Methanocaldococcus jannaschii DSM 2661: one gene and its partner. The protein of the gene in region 2 binds, or shares a complex with, the protein of the main gene of each other region. Links are inferred from orthologs where the notes say so. Each region holds a gene or a part of one and is shown on either strand. Other genes may lie near its edges. The genes, in order: wtpB and wtpA.

What was found.
Region 1: the proteins of wtpA (region 2) and wtpB are in contact, whole or in part, in a crystal structure (PDB 2ONK), measured with the Archaeoglobus fulgidus proteins. The link is inferred for Methanocaldococcus jannaschii DSM 2661 from one-to-one orthologs. Residues at the interface, in WP_010877608.1 of Archaeoglobus fulgidus: Arg75, Glu79, Leu80, Arg144, Ser202, Glu203, Arg204, Lys209, Met213, Ile214, Arg215, Leu224, Glu226, Ser227, Gly228, Glu229; in WP_010877607.1 of Archaeoglobus fulgidus: Asp44, Pro45, Ala46, Leu107, Gly111, Ser112, Ser113, Lys123, Val125, Asp126, Tyr208, Tyr209, Leu216, Glu219, Arg220, Tyr221, Leu222, Ser223, Glu224, Gly225.

The regions. Positions count from the first base shown.
Region 1 is NC_000909.1:1,315,167-1,321,723, reverse strand. The notes cover bases 2,191-5,162. They hold wtpB (tungstate ABC transporter permease WtpB), read left to right. Parts: upstream 2,191-3,287; coding sequence 3,288-4,037; downstream 4,038-5,162. Other genes in these bases: MJ_RS07310 (ribose-phosphate diphosphokinase), read left to right, coding at 4,948-5,162; MJ_RS07315 (ATP-binding cassette domain-containing protein), read left to right, coding at 4,037-4,930; MJ_RS07325 (EVE domain-containing protein), read right to left, coding at 2,698-3,150; MJ_RS07330 (methanogenesis marker 12 protein), read right to left, coding at 2,191-2,668. Also shown: MJ_RS07345 (protease complex subunit PrcB family protein), read right to left, coding at 1-128; uppS (polyprenyl diphosphate synthase), read right to left, coding at 125-958; mtxX (methanogenesis marker protein Mmp4/MtxX), read right to left, coding at 951-1,676; more of MJ_RS07330, read right to left, coding at 1,682-2,190; more of MJ_RS07310, read left to right, coding at 5,163-5,802; MJ_RS07305 (TraB family protein), read right to left, coding at 5,823-6,557. UniProt on the Methanocaldococcus jannaschii protein: Part of the ABC transporter complex WtpABC involved in molybdate/tungstate import. Probably responsible for the translocation of the substrate across the membrane.
Region 2 is NC_000909.1:1,121,898-1,128,416, reverse strand. The notes cover bases 1,207-4,140. They hold wtpA (tungstate ABC transporter substrate-binding protein WtpA), read right to left. Parts: upstream 3,227-4,140; coding sequence 2,186-3,226; downstream 1,207-2,185. Other genes in these bases: MJ_RS06325 (aldehyde ferredoxin oxidoreductase family protein), read left to right, coding at 3,388-4,140; MJ_RS06335 (sugar phosphate isomerase/epimerase family protein), read left to right, coding at 1,376-2,185; MJ_RS06340 (ADP-ribosylglycohydrolase family protein), read right to left, coding at 1,207-1,296. In the rest of the region: MJ_RS06345 (DUF4013 domain-containing protein), read left to right, coding at 1-363; more of MJ_RS06340, read right to left, coding at 391-1,206; more of MJ_RS06325, read left to right, coding at 4,141-5,256; ribC (riboflavin synthase), read right to left, coding at 5,257-5,727; MJ_RS06315 (DUF2124 family protein), read right to left, coding at 5,747-6,220; MJ_RS06310 (NAD(P)/FAD-dependent oxidoreductase), read right to left, coding at 6,233-6,519. UniProt on the Methanocaldococcus jannaschii protein: Part of the ABC transporter complex WtpABC involved in molybdate/tungstate import. Binds tungstate and molybdate.

The DNA of each region.
Region 1 (6,557 bases), 190 kb from region 2 along the record:
TTTATACATGAATTATTTTTTATATTATAATTGCCTATTTGGGTTTTTTCAAAAGAGATACAACCACATAAAGTTATAGAACAAAGAATAGCAGTAAATAGAAACAATATAATTATTTTCTTTTTCATTTTCCAAACCTCCGCTGTCTTCTTTGGTAATCTCTAACCGCCCTTAGAAAATCCACTCTTCTAAATAACGGCCAATATATATCACAAAAATACAGCTCTGAATAAGAGCTCTGCCAAATTAAAAAATTACTAATTCTTTCCTCCCCAGAAGTTCTGATAATCAAATCAGGATTTGGAAATGGCAAATTTGCTGTGTATAAATGTTTATCTATTAACTCTTTATCAATATCTTCTGGTTCTATTTCTCCTCTTTTAACCTTTTCAGCTATCTTTTTTACAGCATCTATTATTTCTTGCTGTCCTCCATAAGCTATTGCAATATTAACAAAAAATTTGTTGTAGTTTTTTGTTCTCTCTTCAGCGTATTTTATTGCTTTTTGAACATTTTTTGGCAATAGATTAATTCTACCAATTGCTCTAACTCTAACTTCATATCTATGAATTTCTTCATCATCTGCAATCTCGTAAAACTTTTTTTCAAATAATTCCATTAATTTATCAACTTCTTCCTTAGGTCTTCTAAAATTTTCAGTAGAAAAGGCATATAGAGTAACAACATTTATGCCCAAATCCCTTGCCCATCTTAAGACTTCTCTAACCTTCTCAGCCCCCAAGTAATGCCCGTAGTATCTATCTTTTCCATAAATCTCTGCAGCCCTTCTATTTCCATCCATTATTATAGCTACATGTTTTGGTAAATTGTCTTTATCAATAGCCTCTTCTAAAATCTTCTCGTAAATTTTTAAAACTCCGGAGTTGTCTAAAAATCTATAAAAATCAATTATTACTCTTTTTCCAATACTCTTTAATTTGTTTTTTATCTTACCCAAAATCCCCACCTATTAGGAATTTAATAGCGTTATAGTATCTCTCCCAATTAGCGTTTCTACTTGTATCAATAAAATTGACATTTTTATCTGATAAAATAACTGCCCCATAACCAGGAATTTTGCAAATCAAACCTAAACATCTGAAAATTAAATTTCCAGTAATTCCATCTACAGCTATAATAATATTGTATCCATCTTTTAAATATTCCTCTATTAATATACCATTATGTATAATATCCACATTTCCTTTAAAATGCTCAACTATTTCCTCAGCTTCATATATTGTTTCATCCACTACTTTATTCCTTCCTAAATCTCCTAATCTTCCTCCAGAAAGGACTGCAACTTTTGCTTTAATATTATAATTTTTTAAAAAGTTAGATGCAAATTCTATAATCCTTATTTTATCTTTTATTCTCTCATTTTTGTCTTCTGATATATCATCAATCCCTACTGGAGATAGTAAAAAGATTCCATTAGTAAAGGGATTCTTTAAAATTGATGCCCTATAAAATTTTCCTATTCTTTCTCTTAAATAGAGAATTACTTTTGATGAAGATAAAGATCCCCTAACAGCCCCATCTATCTCTCCATCCAATAGTTTATCTACTAAAAGTTTTGGATTGTCAATTAATTCAACCTCTATTCCTTCTTCTTTTAATTTTTCATAAGCCTTCAAAACTTCTTCTTTATTGTCTCCTATGCCTATAGCATACATAATTATCACTTAAACTCCACTTCTATTCCTAAAATATCTCTCTTCCCTTTTAAAATATCCTCTGCTATCAAAGCCCCCCCAATAGCCCCACTTTCTCCATATAAGACAAATATCTTTGCCTCAACAAACTCTTTAATTCTTTTTGGAATATCTATCGGATTCCTTAAAGTCCCTATAGAACCTGCTAAAACCACTCTTCTTTTATTTTTATCCAATAAAGGTAATAAGCTATTTATCTCCATAGAGACACTTAAAATTAAGCTATCAACTGCCAATCTACAATTTTCATCATTAAAATAGTTGTTAATTATCTCTTCTTTTGTATTTTCAACACCTTTATAGAGCTTGGCTATTTTAACAGCCCCTGCCTTTGAAAATGCTTCATTTGCTGTAATTTTTCCAGCATCTATATCTCTAATCATTTCTAAATCTATAGGGCCATGTAACATTCCAATAGCTCCAATACACGCATCAAATCCTCCAAAAATCTTACCATCTTTTATTAATAAAGTTACAGTATTTGAGGATATATCGGATAAAACAAAATCATTAAATCCAAATAATTTATATGCATAATAAGCTATAGAAACCTTTTCTGGAGATGCTATATGGGAGTATAAAGCTCTAAACCTCTCATCTAAGCATTCTATTCCTCTATGCAATCCTGGAATAACAACAGCTGGCAATCCAGATTCTTTAATCTCATCATAAACCTTTGTTCCTCCTCCAACCTTTTCTCCAGCTCCTTCAATACTTAAAACTCCTCTATTTTTCACTTTTTCTATTGGTAGGATTTTGTTTATCCCATCTCCCATTGAGTAAGTTAAAGCAATCAAATCAATATCTTCCAATGAAATATGTTTCTCCAACTCCTCTAAGTAAGATTTTTCTTTGAGTTCTGTTCTCTTTAGTTTAAATATTATCTTTTTATCATTATCTTTTATGCATGTAGTTATTCCCGACGTTCCATGGTCTATTCCAACGGTTATCATAGTTTCACCAATAATTTATGCAATTCTCTTTATTTTATAGAAATCATTCCAAATTTCTTTTGAAAGGCTTTTAAAATTTCATTAAAATCATGATGTTCAAGTTCTCCCAAACCATATCCATCAATATAATCTTGTATTTTTATAAATCTTTTTATTACAGCCTCTTTTGAGAAAATTATTACTGAAAATGATACTCTCCAAGGGAAAGTAACTTTATTTAAGTTTATTTCATTGTCCCATATTGGTGTTTGGTCATCATAATATGTCTCTTTTATAACTCCAATAGCATGAATCTCTCCGGTTTTTGCAATTTGGAAAACGGCAACATCAAAAGGTTTTATTTGGTTATATTTTCTTATAAAACTTCTCCAATTCTTTTTCTGTTTCTCTCCAGCGTTTCTATCCCAAAATCCCCAAATCATATGATTATAGCAGATTTCAATATTTCTTATATTGTTAGAGCTAAAGAGCCAATATGTCATAACTATATCCCTCATTTTAATAAATTTTTAATGAAAATATTATACTATCAAATGTCATCAATTTTGTTTAACACAAATTTTATATAATTAGGTAATTTAATTACCTTAAAAATGATTAAGATTGATTAGGGATAGGCATGGAGAAGTTCGATATTGCGATGACAGTGTTTTTGGTAATGATATTCTTATTCATATTTTTACCAATTATTTATATGCTATCAAATCCCGGAGATTTAAACCAATTGTTGGATAAAGAGGTTATAGAGGCGTTTAAAACTACTCTATTAGCTGGAGCTGTTGCTACTCTAATAGCTCTAATTTTTGGAATACCAACTGGCTATATTTTGGCAAGGTATGATTTTAAATTTAAAAGCTTTGTTGAGGCTGTTTTAGATTTACCGATGGCAATTCCTCACAGCGTTATAGGTATCATAATCCTATCCTTCATTTATGGTATTGATATTATAAATTTTATTGGTAGATATGTAGTTGATAACTTTTGGGGGATTGTTACTGTCTATCTATTTGTTGGCATACCTTTTATGGTTAATAGTATAAGAGATGGCTTTTTAAGTGTTGATGAAGAGATTGAGTATGTCTCAAGAACCTTGGGGGCTTCAAAGATAAGGACGTTTTTTGAAATATCTCTCCCATTGATAAAAAATAATATCATCTCTGGGATTATTTTGAGTTTTGCAAGAGGAATTAGTGAGGTTGGAGCAATATTGATAATAGCATATTATCCAAAAACAGTTCCTATCTTAATATATGAAAGATTTATGAGCTTTGGATTAGATGCTTCAAAACCAATATCTGTTGGAATGATTTTGATTAGCATAGCGTTGTTTGCATTACTAAGGATGTTTGGGAGGATGAGAGGGAGATAATGCTTAAAGTAAATAATCTATCAAAGATTTGGAAAGATTTTAAATTAAAGAATGTCTCTTTTGAAATAGATAGGGAGTATTGTGTAATTCTCGGTCCAAGTGGAGCTGGAAAATCTGTTTTAATAAAATGCATAGCTGGGATATTAAAACCAGATTCTGGTAGAATTATTTTAAATGGAGAAGATATAACAAATCTACCACCAGAAAAAAGGAATGTTGGTTATGTTCCACAAAATTATGCCCTATTTCCAAACAAAAACGTTTATAAAAACATTGCCTATGGTTTAATAATAAAAAAAGTCAATAAATTAGAGATTGATAGAAAGGTTAAAGAGATAGCTGAGTTTTTAAATATTTCACATTTATTAAATAGGGATGTTAAAACATTAAGTGGAGGAGAACAGCAGAGGGTAGCTTTAGCAAGGGCTTTAATTCTAAATCCATCTATTTTACTTTTAGATGAACCAACATCTGCTGTAGATATTAAGATTAAAGAAAGCATTATATCTGAATTAAAAAAGATAAAGCATATCCCAGTTTTACATATAACCCATGATTTGGCTGAAGCAAGGACTTTGGGAGAAAAAGTAGGCATTTTTATGAATGGCGAGCTTATAGCTTTTGGAGATAAAAGTATATTAAAAAAACCTAAGAATAAAAAGGTTGCTGAGTTTTTAGGGTTTAATATAATAGACGATAAGGCAATAGCTCCAGAGGATGTAATTATTAAGGATGGAAATGGAGGAGAGGTTGTAAATATCATAGATTATGGAAAATATAAAAAGGTGTTTGTCAAATATAATGGTTACATCATTAAAGCTTTTACAGAAAGAGATTTAAATATTGGAGATAATGTTGGATTAGAGTTTAGAGAACAAACAAAATTAACATGAAATTTTTTGGTGATAAGATGATTGTAGTATCAGGAAGTCAATCCCAAAATTTGGCTTTTAAGGTAGCTAAGCTTTTAAACACAAAATTAACAAGAGTAGAGTATAAAAGATTCCCAGACAACGAGATTTATGTTAGAATAGTTGATGAAATCAACGACGATGAGGCAGTTATAATAAACACACAAAAAAATCAAAATGATGCAATTGTAGAGACAATTTTGCTGTGTGATGCTTTAAGGGATGAAGGAGTTAAAAAAATAACCTTAGTTGCTCCATACTTAGCTTATGCAAGGCAAGATAAAAAATTCAATCCTGGAGAGGCAATAAGCATTAGAGCTTTAGCAAAAATCTACTCAAATATTGTTGATAAACTCATTACAATAAATCCACACGAAACACACATAAAGGATTTCTTCACAATCCCATTTATTTATGGAGATGCAGTTCCAAAGTTGGCAGAGTATGTTAAAGATAAATTAAACGACCCAATAGTTTTAGCTCCAGATAAAGGAGCTTTAGAATTTGCTAAAACTGCATCTAAAATCCTAAATGCAGAATACGACTACTTAGAAAAAACAAGACTCTCTCCAACAGAAATCCAAATAGCTCCAAAGACATTGGATGCTAAAGATAGGGATGTGTTTATTGTTGATGATATCATCTCTACAGGAGGAACAATGGCTACAGCTGTTAAGTTATTAAAAGAGCAGGGAGCTAAAAAAATAATTGCTGCATGTGTGCATCCTGTTTTAATTGGAGATGCATTAAATAAGCTCTATTCAGCTGGAGTTGAGGAAGTTGTAGGGACTGATACATATTTATCAGAGGTTAGTAAGGTTAGTGTTGCAGAGGTTATTGTTGATTTATTATAATTTTTAAAATTTTTAATTTTTTATCCTAAAAACCCAATAAACTTTCCTAAGCAATAAAATACACCAATAGATGCCCCTAAATTTGAGAGAGTGGCAACTAACAAGACTCTAAATAAATTGTTGTTTAAGAGCTCTTTAATTGATTCAGCATTTATTATTCCCACTAAATCTTTATCTGTTATCTCTCTATACTTTAACTCTACAAGTCCAGCTATCGTCCCCACAGCCGCTAATGGTAATGGGACGAGAGTAGTTATAGGGGCTGATAGAAAGGCAACTAATGCAGTTATCAACTTCCCTCTTGCCAATAAAACTCCCAAGGCAGATAAGCCCCCAGTAAATAATATCCATTGAAAAGTAATCATCTTTAATAATTCTGGATTATTTAGGGCGTAACATATCATATACAAAAAGATGCTAATTATAGTCAATGAAATACCATATGTTAAAAGCTTTTTTAATGATTTTTTTCTCTTTTTTACCTTTATTAATTCCATTAAATCAATATCATTTCCATTTTCAAGCTTTTTTAAATATCTTACAATTCCCTCAACATGTCCCGCTCCAACTACTGCCACCAAAGAATTTTTATTCTTACTCAATTCAAATAACCTTTTAGCCATGAATCTATCTCTTTCATCTACTAAGACCTCATATATTGTTGGAGATATCTCCTTTAGCAATTTAATAAATTTTTCAGGATTTTTAACCATATCGTTTAATAAATCATCATCTAATTCCAAATCTTCCTCATC
Region 2 (6,519 bases):
GTATCGACAATTGCACTTTTGATATATGAAGGATTAGCAGAGGTGAATTACTCTGTAAAAGGATTTTCTGGATTTTTTGAGTTTAAAGAAATATTTAGAATGATAAATTTAAATTATATAATATTGCTTATAATTGTTGGAGTTATAGTCATAGTGATAAATTTTGTTGTGCAACTTCCATTTATTTTATTAAAAATCTTTGCTATATCTCCAGCAAGATATTCTACTTTCTCCTCTTCAGAGACGATTGTTGATGTGATATCAGCAGTAATTTCTGCCTTTGTTGGATTCTACACAGCAGTATTCGCAAAAAGGGCTATTGCGTTATATTATAAAGATAGAGTTGAAGAATTGAAAAAATAAAAACTAAAAAATAAAATAAATGGAGATTTATTCAGTAGCTAAGTGATACAATCTCTCAGCAAGTTCAAAAATAACTTCTTTATTTTTTAAACCATCAATCCACTCTTTTGGAATATTTTTAAAGCCGTAGTATGCTCCAGCCATAGCCCCATACATAGATGCTAAGCTATCAGTATCTCCTCCAGCATTTATACATTTTAACATGCCTTCTTTAAAATTATCAGTTAGTAAGTAGGTTGCTATTGCTGAAGGGACAACTTCATCAGTTTTTACGCCAGTTCCAAAATAATCATAGATATAATCTAAGTTATTAAAGTTTTTAATTTCTAATAGTTTTTTAGCAAATTCCTCATCTATGTCTTTTATGTAGTTGTAGCATTCATCTAACAAGCTAAAATCTTTTCTGTCTTTTAATGCACTACTAACAAAGAATGCTATAGCTAAAGCTCCGGCAATTGCTGTTTTGTTGTTATGAGTTATTTTTGATGCCTTTATAACTTCCTCTTTTAGTTTTTTTAGATTATTATGAAATACAATTCCTAATGGGTAGATTCTCATTGCCGCTCCACAGCTACTGCTATCTACTCCAGAGTAGTCATTATTTTCTAATTTATCAATAGCCATTAATGAGGTTAAACCAATATCTGGTGGATTCTTGTTTTTCCATGCTATTAAGCAATTGGCAAATTTTTTTATATCAATTCCTTCTTTGGTTAGAGATTTTATTAAACAGATAGCTTGCTCTGTATCATCTGTCCATTCTCCTTTGTTTAGCTTCCCAGCTAAGTAGTTTTTTGGTTCAACATAGGAATCTACAAATCCATACAGCTTTTTTATCTCTTCCTTTGTTAGATTTTCAGTTGGCATTCCTAAAGCATCTCCAATAACTGCCCCAAAGACAGAACCTAAAATTTTATCTCTCATTTTTACCATAAACTCATCACCAACTAAAATCAATAAATACTTTTTAAAAGATAATAAAATATTTAAAAAATTATGTAATGGTGGCATGATGAAGATAGGTGTCTCAACGTTATTTTTTTGGGAGTATCCAATGGTTGAGATTTTTGACATATTTAGGGATATTGGAATTAAATGTATGGAATTTTTTCCAGAGAATCCAGATTTTTGGGATAATAGGTTTGATTTAGATTATATCGCTGATTTAAGAAAAGAATTTTTAAAGTTTGATGTTGCTTTACATAATCCCCATATTGAGCTAAACCCATCATCCCTAAACCCTTACGTTAGAGAGGCCGTTATAAAAGAAACTTTATGGAGCATTGAACTGGCTAAATTTTATAGATGTAAATTAATAACCATACACCCAGGAAAAAGACCAACAAACAGGTCTCCAACAGATGAAGAATATGAAGCATTTTTTAAATATTTGGATAGAACATTAGAAGTGGCTATTAACAAAAATATAACAATATGTGTTGAAAATATGCCAGAAAGAATTAACAGAATTGGTTGGAGTCCAGAGGAGATGGAATGGATTCTAAAAAGATATGATGAATTGTTGTATATGACTTTGGATTTTGCACATGCTAAAGAGTATATGGAAGAGTTTTTGGAGAGCGTTATTGATTATATTAAACACACTCACATATCTGGAGTTGTTAATAGAAAAGACCACTTTCCATTAAGAAAATCAGAAATTGACTTCTCTCCTTACATAAAAGCTCTTTTAGATTATGGGTATAACGGAATGTTTAACTTAGAGCTTGATGATAGAAGATTAGAAAAAAATCCGGTAACAAAAGAGGAAAAAATAGAAGAGGTAATAAAGGATATTGAATTTTTAGAGAGTATTATTTAATTATTTCTCTATTTTAACCAAATCCTTTAACTCTTCTGGAACATTTCCATAAGCAACTGCTGGAATTATTGCTGGCTGTCCATTGTTCTCTAAAACTTCTGGATGCCCTAACACAAATTTAACAAACTCTATGGCTTCTTTTTTATGTGGTGCATTTGTTGGAACTGTCATACCATAAACAATTGGTTTTGCATTTATTGTTTTATTCTTTGCAATTATTTTTAAAGCCACTTTTTTGTAAGTGTCTGCATATTCGTAATATCCTAAATTAATTTCCTTTGGAAGTTCTATATATTTTAAGTGGTGTTGGTTTGCAACACTCTTGTAGATAAAGAGGTAATCAAACGCTCCAGCTTCTAATGGAGCTAATAAATCTGTCTCCTTACTTCTAACAAACAATTTGTTAGTATCTACATCTAACTCTTTAGGGACTAATATCAAGTATGTTCCGTTATTTTCTTCAACTTTTATGTTTGAATGCTTTAAAACTAAGTTGTCATAGATTGTTGGGTCTTTATAATAGAGTTCTGCTAACTGCAGGACCATTTGGGTTCTGTAACCACACGGGTCATCGTTAGGGTTTGAGAATCCAATTTTAACATCTGGTCTCTGTAAAATCTTATACCAATTGGTTGAGTTTATTTCGTCTTTATATTTACTTTTATCTGTATAAGCCAAAACAATCTCATTTCTTGCAAACATAACATACCAATCTGCATACTTAGGCATCATCATTTGAGGGATTAAAGAATAATCAGCTGAAGCTAAGATATCTGCCTTTTTTCCTAAGTCAATTATCTTTCTTACACATGCAACACTTCCAGCTGGTTCTCTTTCAACATCAACATTTGGATGTTCTTTTTCAAACATCTTTTCATACTCTTCAAAAGGCACAGATAAACTTCCAGCGTGGAATATCTTTAAAACAATCTTTTCCTGGGCTTCAGAGTTTTGCTGTCCGACATTTTCCTGTTCCATACAACCACATAGGACTGTTCCAACTATTAGCAATATTGAGATGACTATTAATCTTTTTATCATCTATATTCACCTTTTTTAATAGATTTTCAAAAAGTAAAGATAATTGATTTCATATTTAAATATTATATTCATCAATAGTGATTAACAAAATCTATAAAATATCAAAAATCCAAAAATAAAAATTAACATAATAAAATCAAAAAAATAATGGTTGGGGGATTATGAAAAATGCTTTAATAAATGCAACGACAAAAAAATTTGAAATCATTGAGAAAACTGTTTTACCAATAACTTGGGGATTGTATTGGCATAATAAATTTGAAACATGGAAGTACGATGCCTATGATGAAAAAAACGTTTTTTGCTTTGGTAGTGGAGTTTTACCAGTTATAGGAGGACATAGGTTGATATTTTCTTTTAGGTCTCCTCTCTGGGATGGTTTTTATTTTTCATCGATGGGAGGGGCAGGATATCAATTCAAAAGCACTGGATTAAACAATGTGGCAATTATTGGAAGATGTGAAAATCCATCCATATTGGTAATTGAAAACGATGGACAATTGAGAATAGATTTTATTGAGGTTAAAGAGGAACTTAAAACCGTTTATGAAGTTAGCAAATATATTCTTGAATTATACAAAGACAAAAATTTGAGGAGTGTTGTTGTTGGTGAAGCGGCAAAGAGAACAAATATGGGAGGTTTATTTTCTCAAACAGTTAGAAATGGTAAATTTGTTGAGGGTTCAGAGGATTGGGCAGCGAGGGGGGGAGGAGGTTCTGTTCTCTATAGAGCCCATAACATAATGGGAATAGTGTTTTTTGGAGATGAAAAGGAAGATAAAGAGGAAAAAGAGAAAGCTAAAAAGATTATTGAAAGCTATTACAAAAAACCAATGAGTAAGGTTGTTTTAGAGCATACAAAAAAGTATAGGTATGATGAAGAAACAAAAACTGGAGGAACGTTTGGAAACAATTGGCTTTTGTATAAAGAGAAAGTGCCAATATTTAATTGGAGAATGCCATATATAGATAAAGAGGATAGAAAAAAGATTTTAGAAAAAATACTTAAATTTTATCTTGAAATATTTAATAAAGAAACTATTGAGCCAAAAAGATGGGCTAATTGTGGAGAACCATGTCCTGTTTTATGTAAAAAGTATAGAAATAAAAACAAAGTGGATTATGAGCCGTATGCATCAAATGGAACTTTATTGGGAATATTTGATTTATATGAAGCGGATAGGGTTGTTAAAACAGCTGATGCATTGGGGTTTGATGCAATAGAGATTGGAAATCTAACTGCTTGGGTTTTTGAGCTTTTAGATGTTGGTTTGTTGAAGGAGGAGGAGCTAAATATAAAAAAGCCAATATTTGACTATAAAAAAATAACTAATGACGATGATGAAGAGATTAGAGAAATATCAAAACATAATGCCGAACAAGCTATAAAGTTTATGCATAACTTAGCAGAGAACTCAAATGATTTATATAAAATTTTATCATTGGGAAAGAGAAAGGCAGCTAAGATATTAAATGAGAGATTTAAAAGTAGAGTTAATAAGATTGGCAAAAAATTTAATGACTTTGCAGTTTATGTTCCATTTGGGGATTGGGGAGAGATAGCCCCAAATCTCTATTGGACTCCTGGATTTTTTATGCCATTTGTTATTCAGGGAAGATATTTAACTTACTACAAACCAGAATTTAATGAGCCAGAAAAATTAGCTGAGTTGGTTGTAGAAAGTATAAAATTAGAATTACCAATAGAAAACCTTGGTATTTGTAGATTCCACAGAAAGTGGTTAAAACCAGTATTAAAAGAACTGGTTAAAGAACTTTTAGGTATAGAAGATATTGTAGAGGATTCAATAAATCTTTATAGAGAGATTTGCGAATATAACAAAAAAATTGGATATCCTGCAAAAATTGAGAGTGAGAGGGTTAAAGATTTGATTATTGCAATGGCTAAGGAGTTTGGTAATGAGGAATGGACTAAAAAATTTGAAAATAAAGAAAATGTAGATGAGTATGTAAAAAGAGTTTTAAATAAATACTCTGAGTTATTGGGTATTGATTGGAGAATTAGTTAATTACTCCCTTGCAGGTCCAGCATCTTCAAACCCCTGCCTTAAACCTTTACCAGCCATTCTTGTTAAATATTCTGGTTTAAATAATAAATAATAGACATTTTCAGCATGTTCTTCAGCTCTTCTTTTGGCTAACCAATCTAACTCTTTATCATCCTTTGCCTCATCCTCATGAACAAATACTTCAATTATATGCTTATTTGTCATTAATTGAGCCAACATTAAGCCAAGAGATGCCTCATGAGCGCAGACTTTGTCTTTCTCTGCCTTTCCAGGCATTCCTAAGGCCATAACTATATCACAGCCCTCCTCTTCTAACAGCTTTTTACATGCTACAGGTAAATCTTTTATTCCTGGAACAGTTTTTCTAATAATTTTAATATTTGGAGAAAGTTCTTTTAACTTTTTTATAGCTATGGAAGCCATATCCACCCTTGCAAATGTTGTATCTACAATTCCCACCTTTTTTGTCAAATTTTCACCTTATTAATCTTTAATCTTTACAATATATGCTTACTTTAATAAAACCGTCCATTAGATAGTCAAAGTCAATTTCTTTATCCCACCCTGCTTTTTGGAAAATACTCATAAAGCAAACTCCAATAACTTTTTTAGGGGATAGTTTATTTATTAGTTCCTTAATTTTATCTACTTCTACTCCATACTTTGGCATTGCCAAACCACCAAATAAAACAATTGCATCTACTTTATTTAAGTTTTCAAAATCTTCCATCTGCATGCCTATATCTTTAATAACAAGTTTTTTAACTTTGTTTAAATCTCCATCTGGGATAAAGTAACATTCTTTATCTCGTATTGCATAACCAAATAATTCAGCAAAGGGTTGGCAGACACCAACAGAACCGACAAATGCAACCTTCTCTATATTACTATCTCTTACTAAAGTTCTAAACTCTCTTAGCATTGGAGAAAGCCCATTTTCTTCTTTTAATAGTTTTAATGTCATGATATCACCCAATTAGTAGAGAGATTTAAGGATAATTTTCATAGATTCATGAGCTGGAATGTTATAGTAATCTCTTAGTAGTTTTGTAATCCTTAACACATTAAAATTTCTCACAGCTTTCTTTTCTTTATCTAATTCAGCAAATTTTTTTGGGATATAGTCTTTGTATTTTAATACTGCTTCATTCAGGTCATATTTTTTTATAAATCTTGATAAGATATACGCAGAAATAATTGCATATATATTCCCATGTCCTAAAGGTGTTGTTAAACCTATACTTTCTCCAACGCCTGCAACAC